DNA from 3 places in the Psychrobacillus sp. MER TA 171 genome. Region 2 is predicted to be linked to each of the others. Evidence: riboswitches for the same ligand, from Rfam matches in the RefSeq annotation. Region 2 holds a riboswitch; each other region holds the start of a gene.
The links. Region 2 has a riboswitch for lysine ahead of M3627_RS16530 (Na+/H+ antiporter NhaC family protein). Riboswitches for the same ligand answer to the same signal wherever they lie in the genome.
Positions count from the first base shown of each region.

Region 1: another riboswitch for lysine. It lies ahead of M3627_RS11470 (transporter substrate-binding domain-containing protein); the one in region 2 lies ahead of M3627_RS16530 (Na+/H+ antiporter NhaC family protein).
Region 3: another riboswitch for lysine. It lies ahead of M3627_RS06845 (aspartate kinase); the one in region 2 lies ahead of M3627_RS16530 (Na+/H+ antiporter NhaC family protein).

Region 1 covers NZ_JAMAWN010000010.1:123,422-133,784, reverse strand. Annotated here, with positions in the region: gene M3627_RS11475 (M23 family metallopeptidase) at 132-1,109, shown strand; lysine riboswitch at 1,245-1,427, shown strand; gene M3627_RS11470 (transporter substrate-binding domain-containing protein) at 1,555-2,391, shown strand; gene M3627_RS11465 (amino acid ABC transporter permease) at 2,497-3,258, shown strand; gene M3627_RS11460 (amino acid ABC transporter ATP-binding protein) at 3,276-4,010, shown strand; gene M3627_RS11455 (alpha/beta fold hydrolase) at 4,179-4,979, shown strand; gene M3627_RS11450 (sensor domain-containing diguanylate cyclase) at 4,998-5,972, shown strand; gene M3627_RS11445 (GNAT family N-acetyltransferase) at 5,986-6,693, shown strand; gene M3627_RS11440 (heme oxygenase) at 6,744-7,079, opposite strand; gene M3627_RS11435 (TraB/GumN family protein) at 7,340-8,506, shown strand; gene M3627_RS11430 (hypothetical protein) at 8,612-8,902, opposite strand; gene M3627_RS11425 (EAL domain-containing protein) at 9,036-10,040, shown strand; gene tatA (twin-arginine translocase TatA/TatE family subunit) at 10,085-10,288, opposite strand.
Region 2 covers NZ_JAMAWN010000022.1:39,090-49,452, forward strand. Annotated here, with positions in the region: gene M3627_RS16475 (YuzD family protein) at 1-3, shown strand, start outside; gene M3627_RS16480 (NAD(P)/FAD-dependent oxidoreductase) at 56-1,123, opposite strand; gene M3627_RS16485 (YuzB family protein) at 1,252-1,488, shown strand; gene M3627_RS16490 (TIGR01457 family HAD-type hydrolase) at 1,595-2,359, opposite strand; gene M3627_RS16495 (DUF86 domain-containing protein) at 2,346-2,807, opposite strand; gene M3627_RS16500 (DUF3055 domain-containing protein) at 2,895-3,161, shown strand; gene M3627_RS21115 (alpha/beta hydrolase) at 3,298-3,654, opposite strand; gene M3627_RS21120 (alpha/beta hydrolase) at 3,757-4,275, opposite strand; gene M3627_RS16515 (hypothetical protein) at 4,521-5,537, shown strand; gene M3627_RS16520 (YutD family protein) at 5,658-5,999, opposite strand; gene lipA (lipoyl synthase) at 6,021-6,968, opposite strand; gene M3627_RS16530 (Na+/H+ antiporter NhaC family protein) at 7,038-8,609, opposite strand; lysine riboswitch at 8,698-8,881, opposite strand; gene yunB (sporulation protein YunB) at 8,932-9,702, opposite strand; gene M3627_RS16540 (bifunctional metallophosphatase/5'-nucleotidase) at 9,745-10,363, opposite strand, start outside.
Region 3 covers NZ_JAMAWN010000005.1:80,028-90,390, forward strand. Annotated here, with positions in the region: gene M3627_RS06825 (electron transfer flavoprotein subunit beta/FixA family protein) at 1-275, shown strand, start outside; gene M3627_RS06830 (electron transfer flavoprotein subunit alpha/FixB family protein) at 354-1,331, shown strand; gene trxA (thioredoxin) at 1,463-1,777, shown strand; gene uvrC (excinuclease ABC subunit UvrC) at 1,830-3,620, shown strand; lysine riboswitch at 3,664-3,841, shown strand; gene M3627_RS06845 (aspartate kinase) at 4,045-5,262, shown strand; gene M3627_RS06850 (YslB family protein) at 5,719-6,132, opposite strand; gene M3627_RS06855 (succinate dehydrogenase cytochrome b558 subunit) at 6,417-7,028, shown strand; gene sdhA (succinate dehydrogenase flavoprotein subunit) at 7,075-8,835, shown strand; gene sdhB (succinate dehydrogenase iron-sulfur subunit) at 8,838-9,614, shown strand; gene M3627_RS06870 (hypothetical protein) at 9,671-9,838, opposite strand; gene M3627_RS06875 (hypothetical protein) at 9,856-10,212, opposite strand; gene M3627_RS06880 (hypothetical protein) at 10,230-10,363, opposite strand, start outside.

The sequences.
Region 1 (10,363 bases), on a different contig from region 2:
AAGTCTGCAAAAAGAAAACGGTCTACTCTCTCGTTTCCTTTACTTTTTGATATTAAGTGAAACCTTAGTTATCTTTTTCCGTATTAGATGATAAATACTTACAATGTTATAAATTGGAGGTAAACAGATCCATGAATGTAGAGAAATTTATATCGCCCAAAAATTTTGGAGAAGTATTCCTATATGGAAACCATGAAGAAATTTATAACCAATGCGTCAAAGAATTTAAAGAGCTAGTATCACTGGACCAATTTGTTGATTTAGCCATTACCTTTAATCAGGAGGTTGAAAGCTACCAAATGATTAAAAATACCGAGATTGGTTATTCAACTCAGTATTTATGGTTAGATAACAATAAGGAGAGAATAGTTAGTGTAACCTTTGATACGGCTAACTACATCCAGGGCATAGTATTAAAACCTTATGTAACCTTCCCCAAAAGCGATCAACGTTACACCAAAAATAAATATATAATGCCTATTAAAGAAGAATGGTTTGTTTTCTGGGGTGGGACGAATGAATTTCTTAACTATCATTACGTTTATGAATCTCAGCGCTATGCATATGATTTAGTGAAGATGAAGAATGGTCAGACGCATAAGGATAATAGATTACTCAATGAAAGTTACAATGCTTTTGATAAAGAGGTAGTTGCGCCAGCAGACGGTAAGGTAGTAAAGGTTATAAATGATATTGTAGATAATATTCCCGGAGAAATGAATGAAAAAGAACCAGCCGGAAACTATGTCATTTTGGAGCATGAAAATAGAGAATATAGCTTGCTTGCGCATTTCAAACAACATTCTATAGTAGTAAAAGAAGGAGACGCGGTGAAGCAGGGGCAAACAATTGGCCTTTGTGGAAATTCTGGAAACTCCTCTGAGCCTCATATACATTTTCAGGTGATGGATTCGTCTGATTATGTGAACTGCCATTCTATACGTATAAGTTTCTATGATGGGGTGGAGCCAATTCAAGGCGATACAGTAACGACCTACAAACCGAACGAAAAGTCGAAAATGGATGTCTTTGACAAAGTGGAAAATACATTTACTTTAGCAGATTTTTTCTTATTTATTCCCCGTATTATAGGTTCATTTTTTAAATAAGATTGTTCGTTTCTATTTAGAATGATGAAGTTTAAAAAATAGTAATATTTTGATTAATCAATAGAATGTTTGTTGACAGATGAAAATCTCTATTGTAGACTATGAACAACTAATTGAATATAACCTCGCTTTTATAAGTGAGGTAGAGGCGCGATATTTAACAGTCCTTAGAGGAGCTTGAGAAGCTTAGATACTAAGGAGAAGGAAATGTCGCCGAAGCTTGTAATAAACTCATTATTACATGCTGGGTCTGCAGTGAAGAATTGCAGGACTGTCCATTATAAACGTCCCGGTTTATAATGGTGTGCTATCTCATTGGGAAAAGTAGAGGATTTAGGGCAACCATACATTATGACCTGAGTCTACCTCAAGTCTTTTTTTGTACGGTTGTCCTTTTTGTATGGTTGCATACATATAATAACTTTAAAAAAGGAGATTACTAGAGATGAAAAAGAGACTATTTACATTCACATTTTTACTATCCATTTTTTTATTGCTTGCTGCTTGTGGAACTAAAGAGGAGGGAAGCGTTGGATCAGCATCTGCCCAAGATACATTTACAGTAGGACTAGAGGCAGGATATGCACCCTTTAACTGGACTCAAATGGATGACAAAAACGGTGGAGTAAAATTGGACGGTAACGCAGAGTATGCTGGTGGATACGATGTAGAAATTGCTAAAAAAATTGCAGAAGGCTTAGGTAAAGAACTGGTAATTGTTAAAACCGAATGGGACGGTCTAGTTCCAGCTTTAACTTCGGGTAAGATTGATGCAATTATTGCTGGAATGTCACCAACAGCAGAGCGTAAAAAAACAATCGATTTCTCTGAAAACTATTATACTTCCAACTTTGTTATGGTTGTAAAAAAGGGCGGAAAATTTGAGGATGCCACTTCCATTCAAGACTTTAATGGAGCAAAAGTTACAGGCCAATTAAATACTTCCCACTACGGAGTGATAGATCAAATTAAAGGTGTAAAAAAACAGCCTGCATCAGATAATTTTCCAGCAATGCGTGTAGCACTGGAATCCGGCATGATCGACGGTTATGTATCTGAACGTCCTGAAGGAATTAGTGCTTCCTCTGCAAATGATAACTTCAGCATGGTTGAATTCGAAGAAGGATTTATTGCAGATGAAGAAGAAACAGCTGTTGCAGTAGGATTGAAAAAAGGTAGCGATTTAACAGATAAAATAAATGAAATATTAGCAGGAATTTCAGAAGAAGAACGTCAAGAAATTATGGATAATGCTATTTCCAGTCAACCAGCTGCAGAATAAGTATACTAACGGCTGCTAATAAAAGCAGCCGTTTCATTTTTTAAAGTACTTACTTCACTTGGTTAGTGGATGTTCAAGGCAACAGAATGTGTAAGGAGGAAGACAATGAGTTTAGAATGGATTATCTCCATTATTACCAATAACTGGCCGATGTTTTTGCGTGGAGCAGGAGTAACCCTGTTGATTTCTATTATAGGAACTATTGTAGGAGCAATCATTGGATTATTAGCAGGCGTTATTAGGACCATCCCACTACCTGAAAAGAGGGTAAGTAGATATTTTTTAAAGCTGGTTAATCTTATTCTATCCATCTATATAGAATTCTTCCGAGGGACACCAATGATCGTCCAAGCCATGGTCATCTTTTATGGATCATCACTGGCCTTTGGGTTAGACATGGATCGTTTACTAGCAGCAATTTTTATTGTATCTATTAATACGGGAGCATATATGGCTGAAATTGTTCGTGGGGGAGTCATTTCAATTGATAAGGGACAATTTGAGGCATCACAAGCGATAGGGATGAATCATATACAAACGATGCTATATGTTGTGTTACCCCAGGTTATCCGTAACATACTTCCAGCAACCGGCAACCAATTCATCATTAATATTAAAGATACCTCTGTTTTAAATGTGATAGGGGTAACGGAATTATATTTCCAAACGAAGTCTGTAGCTGGAAACAACTTCAGATATTTTGAGTCATTCTTTGTAGCTTGTATTTTATACTTCATCATGACGTTTGCTGTTACATTAATCTTACGACATTTTGAAAAGAAACTAGATGGACCCGAAAACTACACAGTCATTGGTCAGCCTATGCAAATGGCTGTACTGCCAAAAGGTCCTTATGAAAACAAGTAAATAAAGGAGGAGCAAATATGGAACACGTAATTGATATTCAGCATTTAAGTAAATCCTTTGGAGCACATGAAGTTTTAAAAGATATAAATTTCTCTGTAAAAAAAGGCGAGGTTGTATGTATCATAGGCTCTTCAGGATCGGGTAAGTCAACACTTCTGCGATGTGTTAATTTATTGGAAAAGCCTAGTGGAGGACAAATTATTTATAAAGGAAATAATATTTTAGACAATAAGCATGATATCAATTCCTATAGGACAAAGCTTGGCATGGTATTTCAGCAGTTTAATTTGTTTAATAATCATAATGTATTAAGCAACTGTTCAGTCGGACAGGTAAAGGTATTAAAGCGTTCAAAGGAAGAAGCCGAAAAAATTGCGATGAGATATTTAAAGGTGGTGGGCATGGATGGCTACGTCAATGCTAAGCCAAAGCAATTATCTGGTGGACAAAAGCAAAGAGTAGCTATTGCACGAGCTTTGTCTATGGAGCCTGATGTAATGTTGTTTGATGAGCCTACATCGGCACTTGATCCAGAAATGGTCGGCGAGGTATTAAAAGTTATGAAGGAGCTTGCGAATACTGGTCTTACTATGTTGATTGTTACGCATGAAATGGAATTTGCGAAAGAAGTCTCGGATCGAATAGTCTTCATGGACAAGGGGGTCATTGCAGAGGAAGGTCCCCCGGATCAAATTTTTAATCATCCTTTACAGGAACGGACGAGAGAATTCCTAAAAAGAACGCGGAAATAGACTCTAGGATGTTAGTAGCATTTCATCTTTTTATCTAGAATAAAATTCAATAAAATAGTATATTGGTAATATATACATTGGATAAATTATCAAATCTATGTAAGGCTTCCCTTTCAAAAGAAAAGGAAGCCTTTTATATAAGGTACGAAATAAACTAGAGGTGTTCCTATGAGTGAAGTATTAAAACGTAATAATGTAAAAGTAATTGGAAATAAGGAAAAAGTAATCATGTTTGCGCATGGCTTTGGATGTGACCAAACGATGTGGAGGCATATTATTCCTTCATTTCTGGATGACTATAAAATTGTATTATTTGATTATGTTGGTTCCGGTGAATCGGATTTAAGTGTTTATAATGCAGAGAAATACGCCTCGCTTAAAGGCTATGTCCGAGACGTCTTAGACATAGTAGAGGCATTGGAATTGAGAGACGTTATATTTGTAGGTCATTCGGTAAGCTCCATGATTGGTATGTTAGCAGCGATTCAAAAGCCGGATGTTTTTCAGAAGTTGGTTATGATTGGACCTTCTCCGAGATATCTTAATGATCACGAGTATTACGGTGGATTCGATGAAAGAGATATCCACGAGATGCTAGATATGATGGAGATGAATTTTATAGGGTGGGCAAGCTATATGGCTCCAATAGTGGCTGCCACTGAAAAACACCCCGCGGTAGCAAAGGAAGTAGAAAAAAGTTTTAGTTCAACAAATCCGAAGATAACAAAGCAATTTGCAGAGGTGACCTTCTTTTCTGACCATCGTAAAGATTTAGAGAAATCATCTAGCCCGGTGCTAATCATTCAATGCTCAGAAGACAGTATTGTTCCTATTCAGGTGGGAGAATATTTACACCATCATATAGAGAATAGTGAATTTAAGATAATGGATGTAAAGGGGCATTATCCTCACCTTAGTCACCCGTGTGAAACAGCGGAGCTCATTAAAGGGTATCTATACCAGGTGTAGGGAAGGGAATGACATTTTATGGAGGAACGTTTGGATTTGGCACCTTGTGGCTATGTCACTATTAGTCAAGAAGGTATACTAATTGATATGAATAAAACCTTTCTTCAAATGATAGGGTTTTCCTTTGACGATCTTTCTCAAAAACATATAGAAACAATCATGTCTAAAACGAATCAGTTTATATTCCATACTTATTTTTATCCTTATATCCGATTATATGGACATATGGAAGAGTTATTTCTTAGTCTACAGCATAAGGATGGGCAGAGCATTCCTGTGTTGTTAAACGGAAAAAAAGCTACTCGAGAGGGTGCAGATGTAATTGACTGTGTATTAGTTTCCATGGGAAAAAGAATAGGATATGAACAGGAAATTAGGTTAGCAAAAAAGCAATTAGAGGAAGCATTTCAAGAAAAAGAACTGGCTCTTTCTAAATTAGAAGAGCTTCATGAGGAAATAGAGGAAAAGCAAGAAAAGCTACTTGTACTCAATAGCAAGCTAGAGAAATTAGCTATAACTGATAAATTGACTGGTTTAAAAAACCGTCGTTATTTTCATATCAAGCTAGAAGAGATGATCATTCAATACGAGCAAAAAGGACAGGCTTTTTCCTTATGCTTAATTGATATCGATCATTTTAAGCAAGTGAACGATACTTGGGGTCATACAATGGGAGATCGAGTGCTAGAGCAACTAGCAAAAATAGCAGACTTAACAGTACGTCCAGCGGATACATTACTTAGATACGGAGGAGAGGAGTTTATCGTTCTTCTCCCGTTTACTAATGCACAACAGGCTAAAAACCAGGGAGAACGTTTAAGGCAGGAAATAGAAGCAGCAGATTGGGTTATAGGTGAAGTGACGATAAGTATGGGGATAGCAACATATACATCCGAAGACACGCATGCAAGCGTGGTAGAGAAGGCTGACCAAGCGTTATATTATTCCAAGCGAAATGGTAGAAACAGAATTACGCATATAGACGATTTATAAGGGGGGCGCACAAATGGTTGCTTTTAACGTCATAAAAAAAGACCAGGAATACTGGCTTGCCGATCAAATAAAAATGAATCAATCTAAAGAAGTATATTGGGCAGAACTAAAAACTCTTTTAGCAGCTTGGGAAAGCAATCAGGTAAATTATCTGTCGCTTCTGATGGATGCGGAGTATGAGGAACAATTATTAAATGAAGGTTTTCATAAGGTTTCTTCCGTGGTGGAATATACAAGAACACTAGAGGAACGCTTTATTTTAGATAGCTCTATTTTTGTGCGATCTCTTTCGGATAGCTTAATGACAGATGAGGAATTCGCCAAACTATATGATGAATGTCGAAGCGGATCGGCGAACAAAAATAATTTGTTCTCTATTGATCAAATCATGGAAGCCTTCTTAAATGAGTTAGGTCCTAACTGGCGTAACCATTGTCATATCTTCTATAAAGCAAAAGAACCTTTGGGTATCAGCATTCCTCATATAGAAGACGGAACAACTGAGGAAGGTAGGTTGTTTTACTTTGGAGTAACTCCAGAGCATAGAGGTAAAGGTTTCGGTAAGGTACTTCACTTATATTCATTAGAGCTTTTAAAGAATATGCATGCGACATATTATGTAGGTAGTACAGATGAGAATAATGAATACATGATACGGATTTTTAAGGCCAATGGATGCTTATTAAGGGATAAAAAAGGAATCTATCGTATCGATAAATAAAAGCAAAGGAGCAAGCGAATTAACATCACTTGCTCCTTTTAATAATTTATTTAGTTGGAAATTGCTCCAACAGTAGAAGCCACTTTAGAAATGATTAACTCACTACCTAATAGTGGAGATTCTTTCGATGCTTCTTCAGAACCTGGTTCTGGTCGTTTATGTGCTGCCTTGAAGAGGTCGCTATTTTTCCATGCTTGGAAACTTTCTTCGTTTTCCCAATACATATTGACATTCATTTCATCATATTCAGTGGTACCCTGTGTAATAGTAACCTCAACTTTTACGAAGCCTTCCATTTCTTGTAGTGGACTTGGTTTTGTAAAGTTTGGAGCCATTTTTTCTGCAAATCCTGGTTTTGTTTTAATACGATTCGTAACGATAATCATTAGCCATTCTCCTCTTTTAACTTATTTGAATCAATGTAAGTATAACATTTCAGCCTCAAATTTAAACTTTCATGTACTAAGAAGAATCACATAATCCAAGGAAAAAACTAAAAATAAACAGATTAGGTTATGATTAAATCTCCTATTTTTTTGTATAAACAAATTGAATTTTATGCCCAAGTACTTCATTATTATAGGTACAAGTCTTTACATGCTCAGTCGATGTGTAAAGAAATACATTTACACGAAGGAAGTAGTTTATGTCGGAAGCAAATATAACTCGTTTAGAGGTCGATGGCAAGGAAGTTATTTTGATTGGTACTGCTCACGTTTCAAGGTTAAGTGCTGAGCAGGTAAAAGAAGTGATCGAAAAAGAAAAACCGGATTCCGTGTGTATAGAGTTGGACGAACAGAGATATCAATCTATTACAGATAATAACAAATGGAAAGAGACAGATATTTTTAAAATCATAAAAGAGAAGAAAGCGACATTGCTATTGATGAACTTAGCTATTTCTTCCTTTCAAAACCGTATGGCGAAGCAGTTTGATATTAAACCCGGCCAGGAAATGATACAAGGGATAGAGAGTGCAAAAGAAAATGGAGCAGAACTTGTACTAGCCGATCGTAATATTCAAATAACATTTTCACGTATCTGGCATAATCTTGGTTGGCTTGGTAAGTCTCAGCTCCTAACGTCAGTATTTTATAGCATTTTTAGTAAAGATACCATTTCAGAAGAAGAGCTAGAGAATATGAAGTCACAAGACACTTTAAATGCAGTGCTTGCAGAATTCACAGAGTCATTTCCAAGGTTGAAAACACCATTAATCGATGAAAGAGACCAGTTTTTAGCTCAAAAGATTAAGGAAGCTCCAGGGAAAAAAGTTGTAGCAGTTTTAGGGGCAGCTCATGTTCCAGGAATTACAAAAGAAATATACAAGCATCAAGATTTAGAAAGACTATCAGCTGTCCCTCCGAAATCTATTTTACCTAAAATCATTGGATGGTCCTTGCCTATCCTTTTAATCGCTTTGGTTGCTTATACTTTTATAGCTAATCCTACGGCAGGATGGGACCAGGCATGGAGCTGGATTATTTGGACGGGATCCATGGCGGCAATAGGAGCAATTGTAGCATTAGGTCATCCTTTAGCTATAGTTACAGCCTTTATCGTGGCACCAATAACTGCACTGCACCCTATATTAGCCTCAGGTTGGTTTTCAGGATTAGTGCAGGCTTATATGAAACGACCAACAATAGGGGATTTTGAAAGGCTGTCAGAAGATGTATTTACGATAAAAGGGTTCTGGAAAAATAAGGTGACTAGAGTCTTGCTAGTTTTAGTGTTAACTAACCTTTTTGGTTCTCTCGGTACAATTATCGGTGGTGCTGATGTCATCAGAGTATTCTTTAAAAACCTGTAAAGGAGGAGCGTGTGATGCGCTTCTCTTTTTTGTTGTTTAGGAAATTATAAAACTCGGAACCTGTGGATAAATTGATGTCTAGCTCCACCGCCTTGCCCCTCGGGGTCAAATGGGAAAATACTGTGGTGGCTGAGGAGCTGCCTCCTCGCATTTCCCCATTTGCCTGTCGGGGCAGGGATAGGCGGTTGCGCTTTTCTTGATGTCTAGCTCCACCGCCTTGCCCCTCGGGGTCAAATGGATAAAAGCTCCGGTGGCTGAGGAACTGCCTCCTCGCTTTTCTCCATTTGCCTGTCGGGGCAGAAATAGGCGCTTGCGCTTTTCTTGTGTTTCCTTATCCAACAGCCATTGAATGTGTTCGTGAATTTTGAAATTACTTTTTGTTGCTACACCTATCACCTATCCTCCTATGTTTTTTTAATTCCATAAATCAAAGACTTCTGATTATGCATGTTACAAAAGATTTAATATAATCATTATAATAGGAAAAAATACATAATTATGGGTATTTTAATAGGTAGGAGGGATTATGTTGGAATGTAGCGGTTGTGCAGTAAGAGATTTGATAGTTGAGTTCAAAATGGACGGTGACCTGAATAATCAGGTGTTCCCGGATATAATAGAGTTTATTCAAAGTAGGACATTAAAGTTAGAAGAGAATAATCGTCACTTTACTCTTCGCGAGAATGATGCGAAGGACTTTGTTGACTATAGTATAAATCATTTAGATATTACGAAGATATCCTATAAGATTCCTAATAAGGACTGGCAACCTTTCTATAAGATAGAGGAATTGTTTAAGGTAGAGTGGGTGGACAGAGTAATTAGGAACGAACAAGTAATTTGCTATTATCAGCCAATTGTAGATAAAAATAACAAGACATATGCCTATGAACTTCTTTCTAGATTTTTAGATGAGGATGGGGAAATCTTATATCCTGGCCAGGTTTTTAGCGCTGCTAAAGAGAGAGGAAGACTTTATGCGTTAGACCGGATTTGTAGAATGACTGCTGTAAAATATGCTGCAAAGCTAGACAATAAAAAAGCATTCATAAATTTTATACCAACCTCTATCTATTCGCCAGAGCATTGTCTTAAATCCACCAACGAGGTAGCCAATCGTCTAGGTGTTAATCCTAGAAACTTGGTTTTTGAAGTTGTAGAAACTGAAAAAATAGAAGATGTTAACCACTTAAAAAAGATTCTGGCCTTTTATAAAGCAAGGGGCTACCAATATGCCTTAGACGATGTAGGAGTAGGACATAGCACTCTGCAAATGCTAGAGGATATTAAGCCCCATTATATGAAGCTGGACATGAAATATGTTCAAGGGGTGACCTCTGATAAAGAGAAACAAAGAGTTGCATTGCAATTTTTAGAAAAAGCACTAGAAATCCATTCCATCCCATTAGCAGAAGGGGTAGAGCAAAAAGAGGATTTTGAATGGCTGAAAGATGCAGGTTATCAATTATTTCAAGGATACTACTTTGGAAAACCTCTCCCGCATCCAATGGAAGCTTCTATGGAATATAAGTGATTAAGAACAAAAAAACCGAGCAATATATATGCTCGGTTTTTTTATTATGCTTTCTTTTTAGCGTTTGTATCATTGTCTTCTAACTTGAATTCTTCAGCTACATCATCAACGATGTCTTTTGTAGACTTTTTAAATTCTTTTAATGTTTGTCCAACAGCTCTACCTAGTTGAGGTAATTTAGAAGGTCCGAAGACGATTAAAGCAATGATTAGAATAATGATTAAACCTGGTACGCCGATGTTTGGCATGGTGTTTCCTCCTAATGAATATAATTGTCTATCTATTCAAATGGCATAAGTATTAGTCAAGTGTATCGTTATTAT
Region 2 (10,363 bases):
TAAATAATCGCAAAAAGCTTAGTAACGTATTCTTTACGTTCCTAAGCTTTTTATTTTAACCGTTATGTCGTTTATACATCCATAGTAAGCCTGACTTCATTAATCTCGCAATGCGACCAGTAACTGAGATATCTGCCAAATAGGCAAATCCTTGTTTTTTCCCTAATGATCCCATGAAGCCTTTTAGTTTAATCTCTGGCATTTTCTCTGGAAGCGGCTGACCCTTCCAGCGTGCTTGTAGAACCTTAACTATTTGTTCTGCCTGTTCTTCTGCAAGCTGAGCACTTGGTGCAAAAGGTAAGGAAGCGCAATCTCCCACTACAAATACATTCTCATAGCTTGGTAAATCATGATATTGAGTTAGAATAATGCGTCCTGTCTTATCTTTTTCACCTGGTAAAGCTCGTACTGGTGCTGCAGGCTGAATACCAGCAGTCCATACTACTACATCCACAGGGATTATTTCATCATGATTGTATAATTTATTTGGCTCCACCTTCGTTATATTCGAGTTGCTAATAACGTCAACTTCATTTGTATCAAACCATTTTTGTACAAAATTACTTAAGCGCTCTGGAAAATCTCGTAATACACGAGGACTACGATCAAATAATTTAATCTTAAGGTCCGGTCTGCTTTCGCGAAGTTCACTTGCAAGCTCGATTCCGCTTAAGCCTGCTCCAACAATACCTACTATAGATCCAGCTGGAAGTCCACCGATTTTATTATAAGTGTCTCTTGAACGCCCTATTGTTTGAATACTATAAGTGAATTCCTCTGCACCCGGAACGTTATGATATTTATCCTCACAGCCTAACCCTATGACTAAATCATTGTAAGGAACAGTTTGTTCGCCTTGTAGAATCACTTGCTTGTTTTCTACATCGATTTTCTCAACTTCCCCATAAACAATATTTAGTTTGTTACTGTCTGGAAAAGCAACTCTTATATTTTGGTCAGATGAAGTTCCTGCTGCTAAAGCATAGAATTCTGTTTTTAAGCTATGAAATGGCGTACGATCTATTAATGTTATTTCTACATCATCCGGTAAATTATTTGGCAATAGGCGTAATAATACGCGCATATTACCGTATCCACCACCTAATAAGACTAATTTTCGCATAAATATTCTCCCTTTTCTTTCAATGTCTCCTCAAATTATAAATGATTGTGACAGTTTTCACAATACAACTTCTCAATTGACCTTTTAAAAAAAATAGAGTAGCATGACGATGTAGTGAGGTGACAGCTATGAATCCAATGGTTGAATTTTGTATAAGCAACCTTGCAAATGGTTCACAAGAAGCTTTTGATATATTAGAACAAGATCCAGATTTAGACGTACTAGAATATGGCTGCCTCAGCTATTGTTCTCTATGCTCTGAAACGCTATTCGCCATCGTAAATGGGGATGTCGTCGAAGGTAATTCCTCTGAAGAATTAGTGTCTAATATATACAAATATATTGAAGAAAATCCTTTGTTTTAAGAGCAGCCGCAAATCTGATTTTAAAATATTTTTTAACTAATAGAAAAAAAGGCACTCTTCTGTTCAATCGAACAGGAAGTGCCTTTTTTTCATTTTTTAATACTATTTATTTTATCCAATCATGTAAGGTTTCTAAGAAATGAGTCGGTTTTTTCAATAACATCTGTAGCTCTTCCGTACGATTGACTCCTGTATTGACGTGAGCTGTATCAATGCCCATGTGTATCCCTGTAAGGATATCTGTTTGATAGTTGTCTCCGATCATAACCATCTCTTCTTTTTTAAAGCCATATTTTTTTTGAATAAACTCCAGCATAAATGGCTGTGGCTTTCCAGTAAAAATTGGCTCAACACCAGTAGAATGCTCTACTAATTTCGTGAATGCACCATTCCCAGGAAGATACCCTCTCTCGCTTGGAAACGCATGGTCACTATTAGTAGAAATAAATGCCGCTCCTGCTCTCACTGATAAACAAGCCTGCGCAAGCTTCTCATAATTGACCTGATGGTCTATTCCCATTACGACAACTTCCGCTAGCTCATCAGTCGTCTCAATCCCAACGGAGGCTAGAGCATCGCTTAGTCCCTCTTCCCCGATCATGAAAACACTTTTTGCAGGATAATGCTCTGCAATATAATTTGCTGCAGCAATACTAGAAGAAATGATTTGCTCCTCTGATGTTCGTATTTCCATCTTTGCGAGCTTCTGCTGTAATTGCTTTTGAGTCATCGATGAATTATTTGTTACAAAGAAAGGCTCGATTCCTTTATTTTGCAAATAATGAACAAAATCGACAGCTTCACGAATTGGTGTTTGTCCCTTATAAACAGTTCCATCTAAATCTAAAAAGTACCCTTTATAGGCGGACATCGGAGTCCTCCGGTAAAAATGCCGAAACTGGTCCAAGTTCGTTAATTAAATAATTTTCTACTCTTTCAGGGAACTGTTTTAAATAAGGAAGGTTTTCCACCAATACACTTTCTAATTGCTTATGGTCAACGGAAAAGAAATGTCTTACAAGCTCTTTTCTCATTTCAATCACAGCTTTTAATGGGGCATCCATTTCAGGTGTAATAACTTTTTCATCGGTCAAAATATCAATTATATCGTCATAGCCACCTGGATCTCTCATGATGAAGCCATCAATCATAGAATTACCTACATCTATAACAGACTCAATCATATTTTGTCCAACTCGCTCCAGGGCTAACTTGGTAATTTCATTTTCATTCCAGTCTTTATTGCCATCAATTAACACTAACAATTCTCTCATATGCTTTAGTGTCATTGCGATACTTTTACGGTCCACAAAATACATGGTACAGCCTCCTAATTTCTTGTTTTCGTTGATATCTACTTCTATTCTATAGTACCATAATTGTTAGGTAAGGAAGGAGTGTCAAGGGTGGAGCGATTCTTTTTATATGACGATGTCGAAGATACAAAAACAAGGTTTGTTGGATTTACAGGCGAGTCTCAGCGTTACGACTTAGCGATCGTACAGAGCTCTCGATTTTTTGGAAAAGTTCTTGTAATGGATATACAATACAATCGGTCAGCCATCATAGGTTCAGATGACGTAGAAGAGCCGGGCTACCTAGAGCATATTTTTAATAGATCCGAAGAGGAAGCATTAGAGCTTAGAGAATATTTAAGAGAATTACTGAGTTAAATTATGTCCATGACATGATCAGAAAAGCTCTCTGAACACACTTGGGAGAGAGCATTTCTTAAATGGTTAAGTTATAATGCACAAAAAAATGAGCTGGAAGCGATGCTTCTATGCTCATTTTATTTATTTACCCCATCTAATCTTCTTTTGACTCAAAAGTATTTTCTATCTCATTCAAAAAGGCTAGGACAGCTGTTTTCATTTGTTCGACTCCAGGTTGTTCTATAGGAAAATGGCCAGCTCCTTCTAAAATTACACATCTCTTCTTACATTTCAGTCGTTTATAAAAAGATTCACTTAATTTAAATGGCGTCATCGGATCTACTTCAGGATGGACAAGTAATATAGGACAAACATCAAAATATTCAGGTTCAATAATTGGTTTCGCATTTAAAAAGGTTCTTAGAAATCGCAAAGGAATTTTTGTCCCCGCAGCTCGAGAATCTTGAATAATTAGTTTCGTCAGTTCATAATTATTTGTGATTAACTTCATTCTTGATACTTTAGAAACGGAGATCAGAAACGAATCTAATACAAGAGGGAAGCAATCCAACGTGAATTTACCTAGTCGGCTAATTAACTTATTGGGGGCAATTTAATCACGAACCCTCTGATTACTTGTATCTACAAAAGTCGTAACAATTAAACCTTTCACTTGCTTACTCATACTAGCCACATGATATGCTAGCATGCCTCCGATACTTGCCCCTAATAAAACAATTGGCTTACCGTCTCGGTTGAATTCCTGTTTAATAAACTCTGAAATTATTTCTATCCAGTCATAGTATTCCATGGATTTCACTGACTCGGTGTAACTAAGACCATAAGGAGGAAGGTCTGGAGATACAACATCATATCCATTTGCTTGTAGCATCAGAGCATAGGGAGCCAATAGTCGCCCGTTTCCACCTGCACCATGTAGTAAAACAACTTTAATGTTCGAATCCAAAGCAGTCATTCGCTCTAGATGTATATGATAGTCATTCCAAACCCACCATTCTTCAGCAGGTAGGTTATTGTCATTTATACGCAATTCTTCAGGAAAAAATCTCTGATAATTCTTCCAGTAAATTTCTGTTTCATTGTATGCTAAACGGTTAGTGTTTGAATTCACTCTCTTTCCTCCAAATAGTATTTTTATAGCAATTACTATTTCTCTTATAACATATTAACACACTAAATATTTCTAAAAATAGATGTTTAATGGTTATTAAGCGCCATAACTTTTTGTGTTTGAACCTAAGCACACTCATATGAGCGGAAATCAATTCTTTTCTTTCAATTAGATAATTGAAAGAGGTATAAGCAAAAGAATAGAGAATTAATATTTATTACTGATATATAGGGGGAAATAATAAAATGAGAGGGTTTTTACTGGGCATAGTATGTTTAATAGGTATACTTGTGGGCTGCACTGATCAGTCAGACACAGATCAAGCCAACGAAATTAACAAGCTTAAAAAGCAGCTAGAACAACTTTCATTAGAAAAAGACAATCTAGAGGAGGAAAAAAACACACTAGAGTTGGCGATGAGTGAGGAAGCGAACAGGGATTATTCTATGATTCTGGCAAAAGATATTGAAAAGTATCCATATGCGCTTTATAAAACGGCATCAATTGACATCGATGAGGATGGAGAAGATGAAATAATTGAATTGCATGTGGATGCAGGAAAAATGGAGAACGGCCGTTATGGATGGGATGATGGGCAGAAGTGGTTGTTGGTCGTTAAAGACGGTGATAAAACCTATCCTCTTTTTGATGAATATGTTCAATTAGGCTATATAGATTTTAGTACAACCACTTTTGAAAAAAAACCATTAATTGTCATGATTAAAGCGCAGCACTCTGATAGAACTGTACAGAGTTTCAAGTTTGATAAAGATGAACAAGGATACTTGAAAGAAACCTTTTACAAAAAAGAAAACACAAATAATCACTATAATGAGACCGCATCCTATGCCTTTTTTCAGGAAGCATTTCAATTCATAGACATGGCCTTTACAACTAACGCTTCCTTTATTCAAGAAAGTGAGAAAGATCTTCAAGATGAGGAAAAGAGATGGCTGGCCATCGGTCCAATGATAGAGGATATTAGTAATGCAGAGAGATTGTTGGAAATGGCCACTAACCTAAATCCAGAGCTAACAGTAGTCTCTTTAGCGAACCTAATCAACTTACTTTACCAAATCGACAACAAGCCACCAACATCCGAGCAGATGAATCAATTAAAATCAATACAAGGTGTGTTCAAAGAAATAGATTCAGCTAATTCAATCTTAGAAGAAGAGAATAGAATACACCCTGAGATTGTTGAAATGGTAGAAAAAGTTAATCTTATTCTTAAGAAAAATAACAGCGAAACTGAGTCTTGATAGCTTATTCTCTTTGCTCACCTCAAGAAGCTTGTTCTGCAGAAAGCCAAAGGGTATTATTATGACTCAGAACCCTACTTTTCATGATAACTCTACTACAGAAAAAAACCTTGAGCTAGATCATAACTGATCCTGCTCAAGGTTTTCTTGTTTATCTTTTACTAGCTCTAAAACTACTGGTTTTGGAGCCACACCTGTTTTTTTAACAAGGAAATAAGCACAGCCAAAATTGCAATACTCGTACAAATAATCCTTCATCGTACTAATTTTCGTATCGAATGTTGCCTTTTGGTTACGATCCTCGAAAAATCCTTTTAGGCGAAGCTGACCATATCCCCAGTCTCCCATAATATAATCGTACTTTGTTAAAATTTCGCTGTAACGCTCCAAAAAAGCTTCCTCTTTAAACGCATCACGGTAATCTTCTATTACTTCATAAGTGAAGCCTTCTGCTATTATCATACATTCACCATCCATTAGCTATTACTCTTGAACAGCTAGTAATTCCTCACCTTGTTGCTGTCTTTGCTTCGCAGCAGCATTAACTTGCTCATCTGCATGATAGCTACTTCTTACAAGCGGGCCTGCCTCACAATGTGAAAAACCCTTACTCATTGCTATCTTACGCAATTCTCCAAACTCAGCTGGAGAATAATATTTTTGAACCTTTAAATGTTTTTTCGTAGGCTGCAAATATTGACCAATAGTCATAATATCAACGTTATTTGCACGTAAATCATCCATAACCTCAATGATTTCTTCAAACGTTTCCCCTAAACCTAGCATTAACGAAGACTTTGTAGGAATGCTTGGTTGCATTTCCTTTGCACGCTTTAATAATTCTAAAGAACGGTCATATTGTGCACGTGCTCTAACTCTAGGAGTTAATCGACGTACCGTTTCAATATTATGATTCAGGATATCTGGCTTCGCATCCATAATGTTACGGATGTTTTGCTCAATGCCCCCCATATCCGATGGAAGAACTTCAATTGTAGTAAAAGGATTTTTTCTTCGAATTGCACGGATCGTTTCTGCAAAAACCTCTGAGCCGCCATCTTTTAAGTCATCCCTTGCTACAGCCGTCACTACCGCATGCTTAAGATTCATAATAACAACTGAATCTGCCACACGTTCTGGCTCAGCTAAATCTAATTCATTTGGAAGGCCAGTTTTTACAGCACAGAAGCGACATGCTCTTGTACAAATTGCTCCAAGAATCATAAATGTAGCAGTACGACGAGATCCCCAGCACTCATGAATATTAGGGCATCTTGCCTCTTCACACACAGTATTTAGATTGTTTTCGCGCATTAATTTTTTTAAGCCTTTATAATCTTCATTCGTATTTAGCTTTATTTTGAGCCATTCAGGCTTGCGCTCATGTTGTTCTTTTGGTGGCTTACATGATGTCACGATTCCATCCCCCATTTCAAATAATCTGACTTCACTGTTGTCAATGTACCATATTATTTGAATTCAAACAACCTTCTAAAAAAGCTAAATAGAATACTTGTTCCCACTTTTATTACTAAGGGTCCAAAACCCAAATAATAGAATGAGGATTCCTACTACTGTTATTAATCCTATCATGACAGAGCCTGTCAATCCTAATACTAAGTATCCGATTGCAGCTATTATCGCACTAGTTATTGCATAAGGCAGCTGTGTCATCACATGATCAATGACATTAACTCCAGCTCCCGTAGCCGACATGATCGTAGTGTCCGAAATCGGTGAACAATGGTCTCCGAAAACTGCTCCTGCCAATACTGCTGCTAATACTGGTAGCAATAGCTGAGGATCGATTGCCATAATAATGCTTGCACCAATCGGAAGCAAGATACCAAACGAACCCCAGGATGAACCTGTAGCAAAGGCCATAAAAGCAGTCAGCACAAACAGTAATACTGGAATAATACCTACTGGGATATTATTTTCTGTAACAATCGTTGCAAGGAATGCACCTGTTTCTAAGGCTGTAATAAGGTAAGATAATGCCCATGCGAATACAAGAATCAAAATGGCAGGAAGCATAGATTGAATGCCTGTACGTAAAGCCTTCCACACGTAGCTCATGTTAGCATTTGGGTTAACCTTGAATTGGCGAGCGTATAACAGGAAAGCTAAAATACTTGCTACCAATCCAGCTATAAATAATGAAAAAGGAACATCTGTATTTTCAAAGATGACAAATATATCTAAACTTCCTCCGGACAACTGATAGCCCGTCCAGAACATCAACCCTAACGTCACCACTACTAGAGAGATGATTGGAAGTAATAAATCGATCACTTTCCCATACTGATTGTCAGGAAAATCTCCATCCATATCTCCCGGATTAGTTTTATTAGGATCAAATAATACTCCTGTTTCCTTCGCACGCTTTTCATGCTTCTTCATCTCAAATAAATCAAAATCTGTCCAAGCCGTAAAGAATACGATCGCCAAAGTAGCTATTACATAGAAGTTCATAGGCGCCATTGTGATAAAAGCTTCTAGCGGAGTATATTCTGTTACAGCATGTGTTGTGAAAATAACACCTAGCTGGCTTATCAAAAATGCTCCCCAGCTAGAAACTGGTGAGATTACACATATCGGTGCTGATGTAGAATCGATGAAATAGGCTAGCTTTGCACGAGAAACCTTATGCGAATCCGTAATTGGTCTTGCAATTTGCCCTACTGCTAATGCATTAAAATAATCGTCCACAAAAATAATGATTCCTAAAAAGGCTGTTAATAGTTTAGAGCCTCTTTTCGTTTTAATTCGCTTGATCGCCCAATTAGCGAAAGCTGTGCTTCCTCCTGACAGGCTGACAAAAGCAGTAACTACACCTAACAAGAGAATGAACAATAAAATATATATGTTATATACATTTAAACCCCCATCCCAAAAAGAGATTTTAAAGGAATTCCATAACATTAACAAAGATCCAACAGGGCTAAATTCCTCTACTAGTAAGGCTGCAGAAAGAATACCTGCTCCTAACGATAACAAGACCCTTTTTGTCAATAAAACCATGATGATTGCCAATAGCGGTGGCACTAACGAAAAAATTGTATTCTCCAAAACTGTTCCTCCTTGAAAATAGAAAAGCCAACCTATAGTATTTTATAGGTTGGCTTATACATGAAATTTTAGTTATAACACTTTGTTTCACTTTTGTAGCTCCCCATCTATATGTCCCCATATACATGACAGTGTTATTCTTGTTCAAAATAACCCCAACTAAGCATCCTTGACTAGACATACTTAGTTTCGGCAAAACTTCCTTTCTATTACGATCCTTGGAGTCACCCTCCCGTAACATACTATTAAGCAATGCGGCCTCTACCTATTTATTATTCATTTTTATCTATTCTAACAGTAATTTAAGAAAAATGAAGTTTTTTTAATCTTCCGGTAACGGTATAGGTACCTCCACCGATGGAGCAGCCGACCCATCCCCACCTGTATAAATGTGAGGAACCTGCCCTTGAACTAGACCCATGGCTACTGGTATATTCTGTTCCACTACACTCATTTTACTAGCAAGCGGGACGATGATTTGTACATTCACCTTAATGTGGATACTAATTTCTACATACGCATTATTAATACCGAACTCGGTAATAGTAGGCACCACATTTGACTGAACGTTTCCGATCACGTGGAATCGAATAGGTATTTTTGGACCTAAGTTCCCGATCAAAGGTATATTCGTTGCTTGCCCCATCGGAACAAAAAATACGACTCCACCTTGGTCTTCCATTGTTTGCTTATCATACTCAATATCATCCAAGTAAGGAAGACTTGATAAATTCCCTTGTTCAGCCTGTTCTAAATGGGATTGTACTAAACTATTTGTATCAGATAGCACTCGGTTAATAATTTCTGTATTGAATTTGGTTGTGACCATATTTTTGCTATCCGAAGGAACCTCTTCAATAATATCGTTTACATCTAGAACATTTGCCGTACGCGAGTTAATCGCCTTACTTATTACCATAGATGCAATCTTGTTCGTTTGCACTTCAGCATATTGTAAGTAAGTGGGAGTTAGTTGCGCATTTATATAATAGAATACCCAAGCCACTGACAATAAAAAGCATGTTAAAAAGATGGCTAATTTGCGTTGAGTGCTAAAAAATATGAAACGCTTCTTCTTTTTGCGATAAAACAACGAAAAAACCTCCTCATTACTTTTATGTAACGAGGAGGTCTATTATGCCCTACATTTATGCTCTTCCTTTATTCCATACCATTTTATAACGTCCCGAATAGTTTCTGGCATAATATATTGTTTCTTCGCGGTCTTAAAGGAAGGAAAGAAAAATCCAAAAGTAAACATGTCTAGCGTCGCCAGTCGGTACGTTTGATGTAGCGTTAATGGCTCACCTTTAATCAAAAGCTGCCCATGCATATCTTGTTCAACCTGTTCAAATAAAATAGCCCCTAAATACTTACCACGAAATCCGAGACCCTTCACTTCTAAATTTGGCCATTTTTCGTTTTTTGAAAGCTCCATCACCTCTAGCAGCTCAGCTCCACTTAATGTAACGATACATGGATTAATGGGGTGAGGCAGGCATTGATGTAGATCCCAAGCAGTGACAGGTCCCTCCGGTAAATCCTTTAAGAAAATTCCTGCAGGAAACATGGCACAATCTGCATTCGTGTATGCTAGCAATGCCTTTCCAAAGAAATTCGCTAACTCAGACCCATTGAACCACTCTTTTTTTAACAAGGAATTGCTTGTAAAAACAGGATAAGATAGCTTTTCTTTACCGATTCGCTCCCAATTTTCCATCGTGTGTCCTGCATTTTGAGGGACTGGCAACTCG
Region 3 (10,363 bases), on a different contig from region 2:
AGGCATCATTACCTCTTTTAGTTACTGCACAGCAAGGTTTGAACGAACCACGCTACCCTTCTTTACCAGGTATTATGAAGGCGAAGAAAAAACCTTTAGAAGAACTAGAATTAGATGACCTTGATATTGACGAAGATGATGTAGAGGCTAAAACAGAAACAATCGAAATTTACTTACCTCCTAAAAAGGAAGCTGGAAAAGTATTAGAAGGAGATCTAGCTGATCAAGTGAAAGAGCTAGTGAGTCTTCTTCATACAGAAGCGAAAGTAGTATAACATTTAGTTTCTAGTAATCTATGAACATCTCGAAATTAAAGAGGGTTCGAATCATTTATAAAATGGGAGGAACAAATCATGTCTAAAAAAGTATTAGTTTTAGGGGAAGCACGTGAAGGTGCACTTCGTAACGTATCATATGAATCAATCGCTGCAGCAAAGCAAATTTCTGATGGTGGAGAAGTAGTAGCAGTATTATTGGGGGATGCAGTCCAAGACTTAGCTGTTGAGCTAGGGAAATATGGTGCAGACCGTGTTATTACGGTAGAACATCCACATTTAAAGCAATATACTTCTGATGGCTATGGTCAAGCATTTATGGCAGTAGTTGAACAAGAAAATCCAGAAGCTATTGTTTTTGGTCATACTGCTTTAGGAAAAGATTTATCACCAAAAATTGCTGGTAAATTACAAATCGGATTAGTTTCTGATGTAACAGCTATTGAAGGAGAAGGGGATGATGCAGTTTATATTCGTCCGATTTACTCTGGAAAAGCATTTGAAAAAGTGAAAGTAAAAGACGGAATCGATTTTATAACTGTTCGTCCTAATAACATTGCTCCACTTGCAAAAGACGATAGTAAATCTGTCGACGTTTCATCGTTATCAGTAGAAATTACAAACCTTCGTACTGTTATTAAAGAAGTGGTACGCAAATCTTCTGAAGGTGTTGACTTATCTGAAGCGAAGGTTGTTATTGCTGGAGGACGTGGAGTGAAGAGTGAGGAAGGCTTCGGACCATTGAAAGAGCTTGCTGACGTATTAGGTGGTGCAGTTGGAGCTTCTCGTGGAGCTTGTGACGCTGACTACTGTGATTATTCACTACAGATCGGTCAAACAGGAAAAGTGGTAACTCCAGATCTTTATATCGCTGTTGGTATTTCAGGGGCAATTCAGCATTTAGCAGGAATGTCTAACTCGAAAATCATTGTAGCAATTAACAAGGATCCAGAAGCAAACATTTTCAAGGTTGCTGATTATGGAATTGTTGGAGACTTGTTTGAAGTTCTTCCAATGCTTACAGAAGAATTCAAAAAGCTTAAAGTAAATGCATAAGAAAATACTCGGCTCCTATTGGGCCGAGTTTTTTATGGATATGGTTATATAGAAGTGTGTAAGCTAAATTGTAGATGTAGCTTTTTTTGTCTGCTATAATCAGTTTAGAGTTACTAAAGGAGGAATTATTTATGGCAATTGTACATGGAACAGATCAAACCTTCTCACAAGAAGTAGAAAAAGGATTAGTATTAGTAGATTTTTGGGCAACATGGTGCGGACCTTGTAAAATGATTGCTCCAGTTTTAGAAGAAATGGACGCTGAAATGAGCGATAAAGTTAAAATCGTAAAAGTAGACGTTGACGAGAACCAAGCAACTGCAAGTCAATTTGGAATCATGTCTATTCCAACATTAGTGTTATTCAAGGATGGTCAACCAGTAGATAAAGCGGTTGGTTTCCAACCAAAAGAAGCACTAGTTCAATTCGTTGAGAAAAACGCATAATAATAAAAACCGGGTCCTCTATGGTTCCCGGTTTTTTTAAACAGGTGATGAGATGAACGAACTTATACAACAAAAGTGTGCAATTTTGCCAGATCAACCAGGCTGTTATTTGATGAAGGATCGACAAGGCGTCATTATATATGTAGGTAAAGCAAAGATATTAAAAAATCGTGTACGATCTTATTTTACGGGATCACATGACGGAAAAACTCAAAGATTAGTACAAGAAATAGTCGACTTCGAATATATCGTTACATCATCCGAGTTAGAGGCACTAATTCTAGAACTCCATCTCATTAAAAAGCATGACCCAAAATACAATGTCATGCTTAAGGATGATAAAACGTATCCATATATAAAAATTACTGCAGAAAAGAATCCTAAGCTCATCATTACGAGACAAGTAAAAAAGGATAAGGGTAAATATTTTGGACCATATCCAAATTCTCATTCTGCTCATGAAACAAAAAAATTACTGGATAGATTATATCCATTAAGAAAGTGTCAAAAGCTACCTAGCCAAGTTTGCTTGTATTACCATATCGGACAATGCCTTGCCCCTTGCGTAAAAGAAATTGAAGAGGAAACATACACCGAAATTATTCATGGAATCTCTAGTTTTTTAAACGGTGGCCATGCAGCGGTCAAGAAAGAGCTAACTGAAAAAATGAATGCAGCAGCAGAACAGCTGGAGTTTGAACGTGCAAAAGAGTACCGCGATCAAATAGCACATATTGATCAAGTGATGGAAAAACAAAAAATGACGATGAATGATTTCACAAATCGTGATATTTTCGGATACACAGTAGATAAGGGATGGATGTGTGTCCAAGTGTTTTTTGTACGTCAAGGAAAGTTGATAGAAAGAGATGTTTCTCTTTTCCCAATTTACCGTGACCCGGAGGAAGAATTTCTTACCTTTTTAGGTCAGTTCTACTCCAAACCAGAGCATATTAAACCAAAGGAAATATTTGTACCTAATACGACTGATTTAGAGTTAGCCTCTGAGTTGTTGGAAATGAAGGTTATTATTCCTCAAAAGGGTTCCAAAAAGAACCTAGTGGATTTAGCGCAAAAAAATGCTGCGATAGCTTTGAAAGAAAAGTTCCACTTGATTGAACGACAAGAGGAACGAACTGTAGGGGCATTAGAAGAACTAGGTAGTCTTATGGGAATTGCTATGCCAAGCAGAATTGAGGCCTTTGATAATTCTCATATTCACGGTACCGATGCGGTTTCTGCCATGGTTGTATTCGTTGATGGCAGAGCATACAAAAAAGACTATCGGAAGTATAAAACGAAAACTGCAGCAAAGCATGATGACTATGGCGCGATGCGTGAGGTCGTTCGTAGACGTTACACTCGTGTGCTAAAAGAGAGATTGCCTCTACCTGATTTAATCATTATTGATGGAGGTAAAGGACAAATAGAAGCAGCGAGAGAAATTATAGAGGATGAACTTGGCTTAGATATTCCAATTGCAGGACTAGCAAAAGATGCCAAACATCAAACATCCTCCTTGTTATATGGTGACCCATTAGCGATTATCCCGATGAAAAGAACAAGTGAAGCATTCTATCTTCTTCAAAGAATTCAAGATGAGGTCCATCGATTTGCAATTACTTTCCATCGACAACAGAGAGGGAAACATACAATTGCCTCCTCGTTAGATGGAATTGAAGGAATAGGTCCAAAACGGAAGAAAATGCTTCTTAAGCATTTTGGCTCCCTCAAACGAATGCAAGCTGCATCACGAGAAGAACTAATAGAATCTGGACTCCCTAGTAAATTAGCCGATAATCTAATGGCTCATTTTCAGAAAAATTTATTGTCTTCTGAATAATCTTATGTTATCTTTAAAACAATTTAATATTCACTATTCAAACAGTGAAGGTAGAGGTGCGAATTGCAAGAGTACTAATCGTGAGGATGAAAGATCCTACGACCGATTAAGAAAGGGTTGTTCGCCGAAACATAGAAAAGCTTTTCCTTTCCTATGTTGGTTCTGTATTTAAGAGATGCAGGACTGTCAGAATATATATATTCTGGAGGGCTATCTCACATGGGCAATCATTGTTGACCGTGTATGAGAAGAGTTAGCTTTCCGCAAATATGTGGAAAGCTTTTTTTATTGTTTAGGAAATTATAAGATTATGAACCTGTGGATAAGTTGATGTCTAGCGCAAGCAGCCTTGCCCCTCAGGGCAGGGATAGGCGCTTGCGCTTTTCTTGTTGTCCGCTCAAGGAGATAAAGGGGAGATAGGTTAATGAGTAAAATTGTGATGAAATTTGGTGGAACCTCTGTAGGCTCCATAGAGTTAATTGGTAACGTAGCAAAAAGGGTACAACTAGAAAAGGAGAAAGGACATGATATCGTCGTAGTTGTATCTGCAATGGGAAAAACAACAGATGACTTAGCGGAAATGGCTAGTAAAATCACTAACAATCCAACAAAAAGAGAAATGGATATGTTGCTTGCTACAGGAGAACAAGTCACTATGTCCTTACTAGCTATTCAGTTAAATGCACTTGGAGTAGAGACGCTCTCTTTAACAGGTTGGCAAGCAGGGATAGTTACGGATGAAGTACATAGAAATTCAAAAATTAAGCAATTGGATGGCCAGAAGATAAATGAGCATTTAATCGCTAATCGAGTAGTAATTGTGGCCGGCTTTCAAGGTATGTCGGAATTAGGGGAGATTACTACTTTAGGGAGAGGAGGGTCAGACACTACAGCCGTCGCCATAGCTGCAGCTATCGGAGCAGACATTTGTGATATTTATACGGATGTAGATGGTGTTTATACGTCAGATCCACGCTACGTATCTCATGCAAGAAAACTAGAACAGCTAGAATATGATGAGATGCTGGAGTTAGCTCATTTAGGAGCTGGAGTGCTGCACCCAAGAGCAGTGGAATTCGCAAAAAACTATAAGATTCCATTACGAGTACGTTCAAGCTATGAAGAAACGGAAGGAACCATTTTAAAGGAGGAAGTAGATGTGGAGAATAATTTAGTAGTACGAGGGGTAGCTTTTGAATCAGATATAGTACGTTTAACGATTGAGTATACAGTGCCTTTTAATGGTTCACTCGCTTCCATATTTACTACCCTTGCCAATAACCATATTGATGTAGATATTATTGTTCAGTCGATTGTCGAAGGAATGAAGCCTACCGTTTCCTTTTCTATAAAAAAAGAATCTCTTTCGGAAGCAATTCACGTTTTAGAGAAAACGAAACAGAATCTAGGTTTTACCTTTGCGGATTTTGAGGTGGGTTTAGCTAAGGTATCTATTGTAGGTTCAGGGATGGTATCTAATCCTGGTGTCGCTGCACAAATGTTCGACCGATTAAGCAAGGAAAACATACCAGTTAAAATGGTTAGTACCTCAGAAATAAAGGTTTCAGTTGTAGTGCCTCAAGGCAATATGATTCAAGCAGCGAATGCACTCCATGATGAATTTGATTTGGCTATAAATTAAGTAATAATTATAGGCTATGTTAAAGGGCAGGGTTGATTTATGATACTAAGAAATCTTAAATCAGAGAGTAGAATTGATTTTTCGCCCCAGCCTGACGCTTTCCTCGGGGTAAGCGATAAGCCACCACCCACAGCAATCGCGCGTGGTTGTGATGGCTTATCTGTCTCACTCATCCCGTAGGAATCGCCGTCTGGTGCTTCAATGAATTAATGGGAACAGCTTTAATGCATGGATAAGTGCTTATAAATTTACTCGCATAAACAAAGCTTAAAACTGTCACCAACCCCAATTTCACAATCTATTTATGTTCTTAATAGCCATTTGAAAGTTCCTTTGTTTATGTTTAAAGTCACTATTAAAAGAATTGTTAGTCAAAATCAACCAATAACTTTAACAAAGCTTTATTAAAAAAAGAGAGGAAGATGGAAATTGCTCCATCCTCCTCTTTATGTATCTTTAGCGTTTACTTTTTAAGTCCCATTTAATATGGAAGGTGACCAACCCAGTTTTTTTTACAAACTCATCATAGCATTCAGTTTCATAGCCATCTATTTTTTGCTTCTGCTCTGCAAGAAAGCCAGCCTCTAATCGGTGACATCTATTAATTCCACTTTGAGGAAGATTGTATGTTTCTAGCGTGTAATAGGCCGAATCTTTTGATGTTTTATCTAACTCAAGCCTTCCCCAGCCAGCCTCTTGGAAGAAAGAGATGGCTTCTTCCATTGAATAGAGTGGAAACTTTCGTGCAAGGTCCTTACCTGCCCAGTACAATATTTCTTTTTCATGTTTTCCGAGAATAGAAGTGAGCACGTGATCTCTTATTATTTCATATCCAAAGGAAGTTACATGTGAATGTTCTCTTTCATTCAAACAGCAACCCTTCTTTCCAAAGATAAATAAAAACTATAATCTATTCTAGCATAAAATATTTTCACTGGGAGAGAATACTTTGTGAAAAAATAAACTAATCATTATATAGGTGAGTGTCAGAAAGATGAACAAAATCAGGAAACATACCTTGACGCTCTAAAATGTTGAGAGTACAATGGATATGTCATAAATTCGTAACAAGAAGGTGTGAACATGTGATGATTTATTATTCTATTACAATAGTTTAATCATCGCTAATTGGAAATTTGAGGGGGGTTACTGTTTTGTCGAAAGATCGCGAATTTTTCATGCGTCGATTACATTCTTTACTTGGTATTATTCCAGTTGGATTATTTCTGGCGCAACATTTAGTAGTAAACCATTTTGCTACAAGAGGTGAAGAAGCCTTTAACACGGCATCACATTTCATGGAGAGTCTACCTTTTAGACTAATGCTGGAAGTGTTTGTAATTTATATTCCTTTGTTGTTCCATGCATTCTATGGTATCTATATTGCATTTACTGTTAAGTACAATCCTAACAGATACGGTACTCTAAGAAACTGGTTGTTTATTTTACAACGTTTTACTGGAATATTCCTTGTTGTGTTTATCGCATGGCATGTATTTGAAACACGTTTCCAAGCTGCAATTGGAGCTAAGGAAGTTAACTTTAACATGATGAATGAAATTTTATCAAACCCATGGATGTTAGCTTTTTATATTGTAGGTGTAATTTCTGCAACCTTCCATTTAGCTAACGGTATCTGGTCATTCCTTGTAAGCTGGGGAATCACTCAATCACCAAAATCTCAAAGAATTTCAACTTATGTAACATTAGTAATCTTCTTAGCGTTATCTGTAGTTGGTGTACAAGCACTTTTAGCATTCGTATAAGACCCTTCTACACCTAAGCTACTATAAATTTAAGGAGTGAAATAGCATGGCAAAAAATAAACTTATTGTTGTCGGCGGTGGATTAGCCGGATTAATGGCAACAATGAAAGCTGCCGAAGAAGGCACACAAGTAGATCTATTCTCATTAGTTCCTGTTAAACGCTCACACTCTGTATGTGCACAAGGCGGTATTAACGGGGCTGTAAATACAAAAGGTGAAGGGGATTCACCTGCAGTTCATTTAGATGATACTGTTTATGGTGGAGACTTTTTAGCAAACCAACCTCCTGTTAAGGCAATGGCAGACGCTGCTCCAGGAATCATTCATTTGTTTGACCGTATGGGAGTTATGTTCAACCGTACACCAGAAGGTCTATTAGATTTCCGTCGTTTCGGAGGAACTTTAATGCACCGTACAGCATTTGCTGGTGCAACAACTGGTCAACAGCTACTTTATGCGCTTGACGAACAAGTTCGTCGCTTTGAAGTAGAAGGTCTAGTAACAAAATACGAAGGATGGGAATTCCTAGGTATTATTAAAGACAATGAAGGAACTTGTCGCGGTATTAAAGCGCAAAACCTTAACTCATCAGAAATCCGTGCTTTCCGTGGAGACGCTGTAATCATGGCTACTGGTGGTCCTGGGATCATTTTTGGTAAAACAACTAACTCTATTATTAATACAGGATCTGCTGCAAGTATCGTTTATCAACAAGGCGCTTACTATGCAAACGGAGAATTCATCCAAATTCACCCAACGGCAATTCCTGGAGATGACAAGCTTCGTCTGATGTCAGAATCAGCTCGTGGTGAGGGTGGTCGTATTTGGACGTACAAAGACGGTAAACCTTGGTATTTCCTAGAAGAAAAGTATCCTGCTTACGGTAACCTAGTACCACGTGATATCGCGACTCGTGAAATCTTTGACGTTTGCGTTAATCAAAAATTAGGTATTAACGGCGAAAACATGGTATATCTAGATCTTTCTCATAAAGATCCACATGAATTAGACGTAAAACTTGGTGGAATCATTGAAATCTACGAGAAATTTACTGGGGACGACCCTCGTAAAGTTCCTATGAAAATTTTCCCTGCTGTTCATTATTCAATGGGTGGATTATGGGTAGATTATGATCAAATGACGAACATCCCTGGTCTATTTGCTGCTGGCGAATGTGACTATTCTCAACATGGAGCTAACCGTTTAGGAGCTAACTCATTACTTTCAGCTGTATTTGGTGGAAGCGTGGCTGGTCCTAATGCTGTTAAATACATGAAAGGGCTTTCCACTCATGCAGAAGACTTAGATGATTCTATTTATGAAAATGAAGTGAAGCTTGAGCAAGAGAAATGGGAGCAAACACTAGCTATGAAAGGTACAGAAAACGCTTACCTTTTACATAAAGAGCTAGGTGAGTGGATGACTGATAACGTAACAGTAGTTCGCTACAACGACAAGCTAGAGGAAACTGACAGAAAAATTCAAGAGTTAATGGAAAGATACGAAAACATTAACATGGATGATACGCAACGCTGGTCAAACCAAGGCGCATCATTTACTCGTCAATTGAAAAATATGTTATACTTAGCACGTGTTATCACGTTAGGAGCACTTCAACGTAATGAAAGCCGTGGAGCACATTACAAACCTGATTTCCCAGAACGTAATGACGAAGAATTCATGAAAACTACTATGGCTAAGTTTGATCCAGCTACAGGGGCTCCAATTATTCATTATGAAGATATTGATATATCTCTTGTTGCTCCTCGTAAACGTGATTACTCATCATCGAAAGGAGCAAAATAATCATGGTGACGGCAACAGAAACCAAAAAGGTTCAAATAGAAATTTACCGTCAAGATACTCCTGAATCCAAACCCTATTGGGAAAAATTCGAAGTAAATTGGCGTCCAAATATGAATGTAATTTCTGCATTAATGGAAATTCGTCAAAGACCAGTTAACACAGATGGTAAAGCTACTACTCCTGTAACATGGGACATGAACTGCTTAGAGGAAGTATGTGGTGCATGTTCAATGGTTATTAATGGTCGTCCACGTCAATCTTGTTCAACACTTATTGATCAATTGACTCAACCGATTACATTAGCACCTATGAGCACTTTCCCTGTCGTACGTGACCTTCAAGTAGATAGAAGCCGTATGTTTGACGCTTTGAAAAAAGTTAAAGCATGGGTTCCAATTGATGGTTCTTATGACCTTGGAGAAGGTCCACGTATGCCAGAGCGTAAACGTCAATGGGCTTATGAATTGTCTAAATGTATGACTTGTGGTGTATGTTTAGAGGCTTGTCCAAACGTAAATGATAATGCTTCATTTATCGGACCAGCTCCGCTTTCACAAGTTCGTTTGTTCAATGCGCATCCAACTGGAGCTATGAATAAAGACGAGCGTTTAAATGCGATCATGGGAGATGGAGGCCTTGCAAACTGTGGTAACGCACAAAACTGTGTAGTTGCATGTCCAAAAGGTATTCCACTTACAACTTCTATCGCTGCATTAAACCGTGATACTACAGTTCAAATGTTTAGAAACTTCTTCGGAAGCGACAACATGGTAGACTAATAAATATGTTAAAGCTCAGAATGCAAATTCTGAGCTTTTTTTTATTGTTTAGGAAATTACAAAATACTGAACCTGTGGATAAATTGATGTCTAGCTCCACCGCCTTGCCCCTCGGGGTCAAATGGATAAAAGCTCCGGTGGCTGAGGAACTGCCTCCTCGCTTTTCCCCATTTGCCTGTCGGGGCAGTGACAGGCGGTGCGCTTTTCTGGATGTCTAGCTCCACCGCCTTGCCCCTCGGGGTCAAATGGATAAAAGCTCCGGTGGCTGAGGAACTGCCTCCTCGCTTTTCCCCATTTGCCTGTCGGGGCAGTGACAGGCGCTTGCGCTTTTCTGGATGTCTAGCTCCACTGCCTTGCCCCTCGGGGTCAAATGGATAAAAGCTCCGGTGGCTGAGGAACTGCCTCCTCGCTTTTCTCCATTTGCCTGTCGGGGCAGTGACAGGCGCTTGCGCTTTTCTGGATGTCTAGCTCCACCGCCTTGCCCCTCGGGGTCAAATGGATAAAAGCTCCGGTGGCGAAGTACTGCCTCCTCACATTTCTCCATTTGCCTGTCGGGGCAGTGACAGGCGCTTGCGCTTTTCTGGATGTCTAGCTCCACCGCCTTGCCCCTCGGGGTCAAATGGATAAAAGCTCCGGTGGCTGAGGAACTGCCTCCTCGCTTTTCTCCATTTGCCTGTCGGGGCAGAGATAGGCGCTTGCGCTTTTCTTGTTGGAAAGTTCCCGGCGATGTTTAAGGCTTTTTTCAAGTA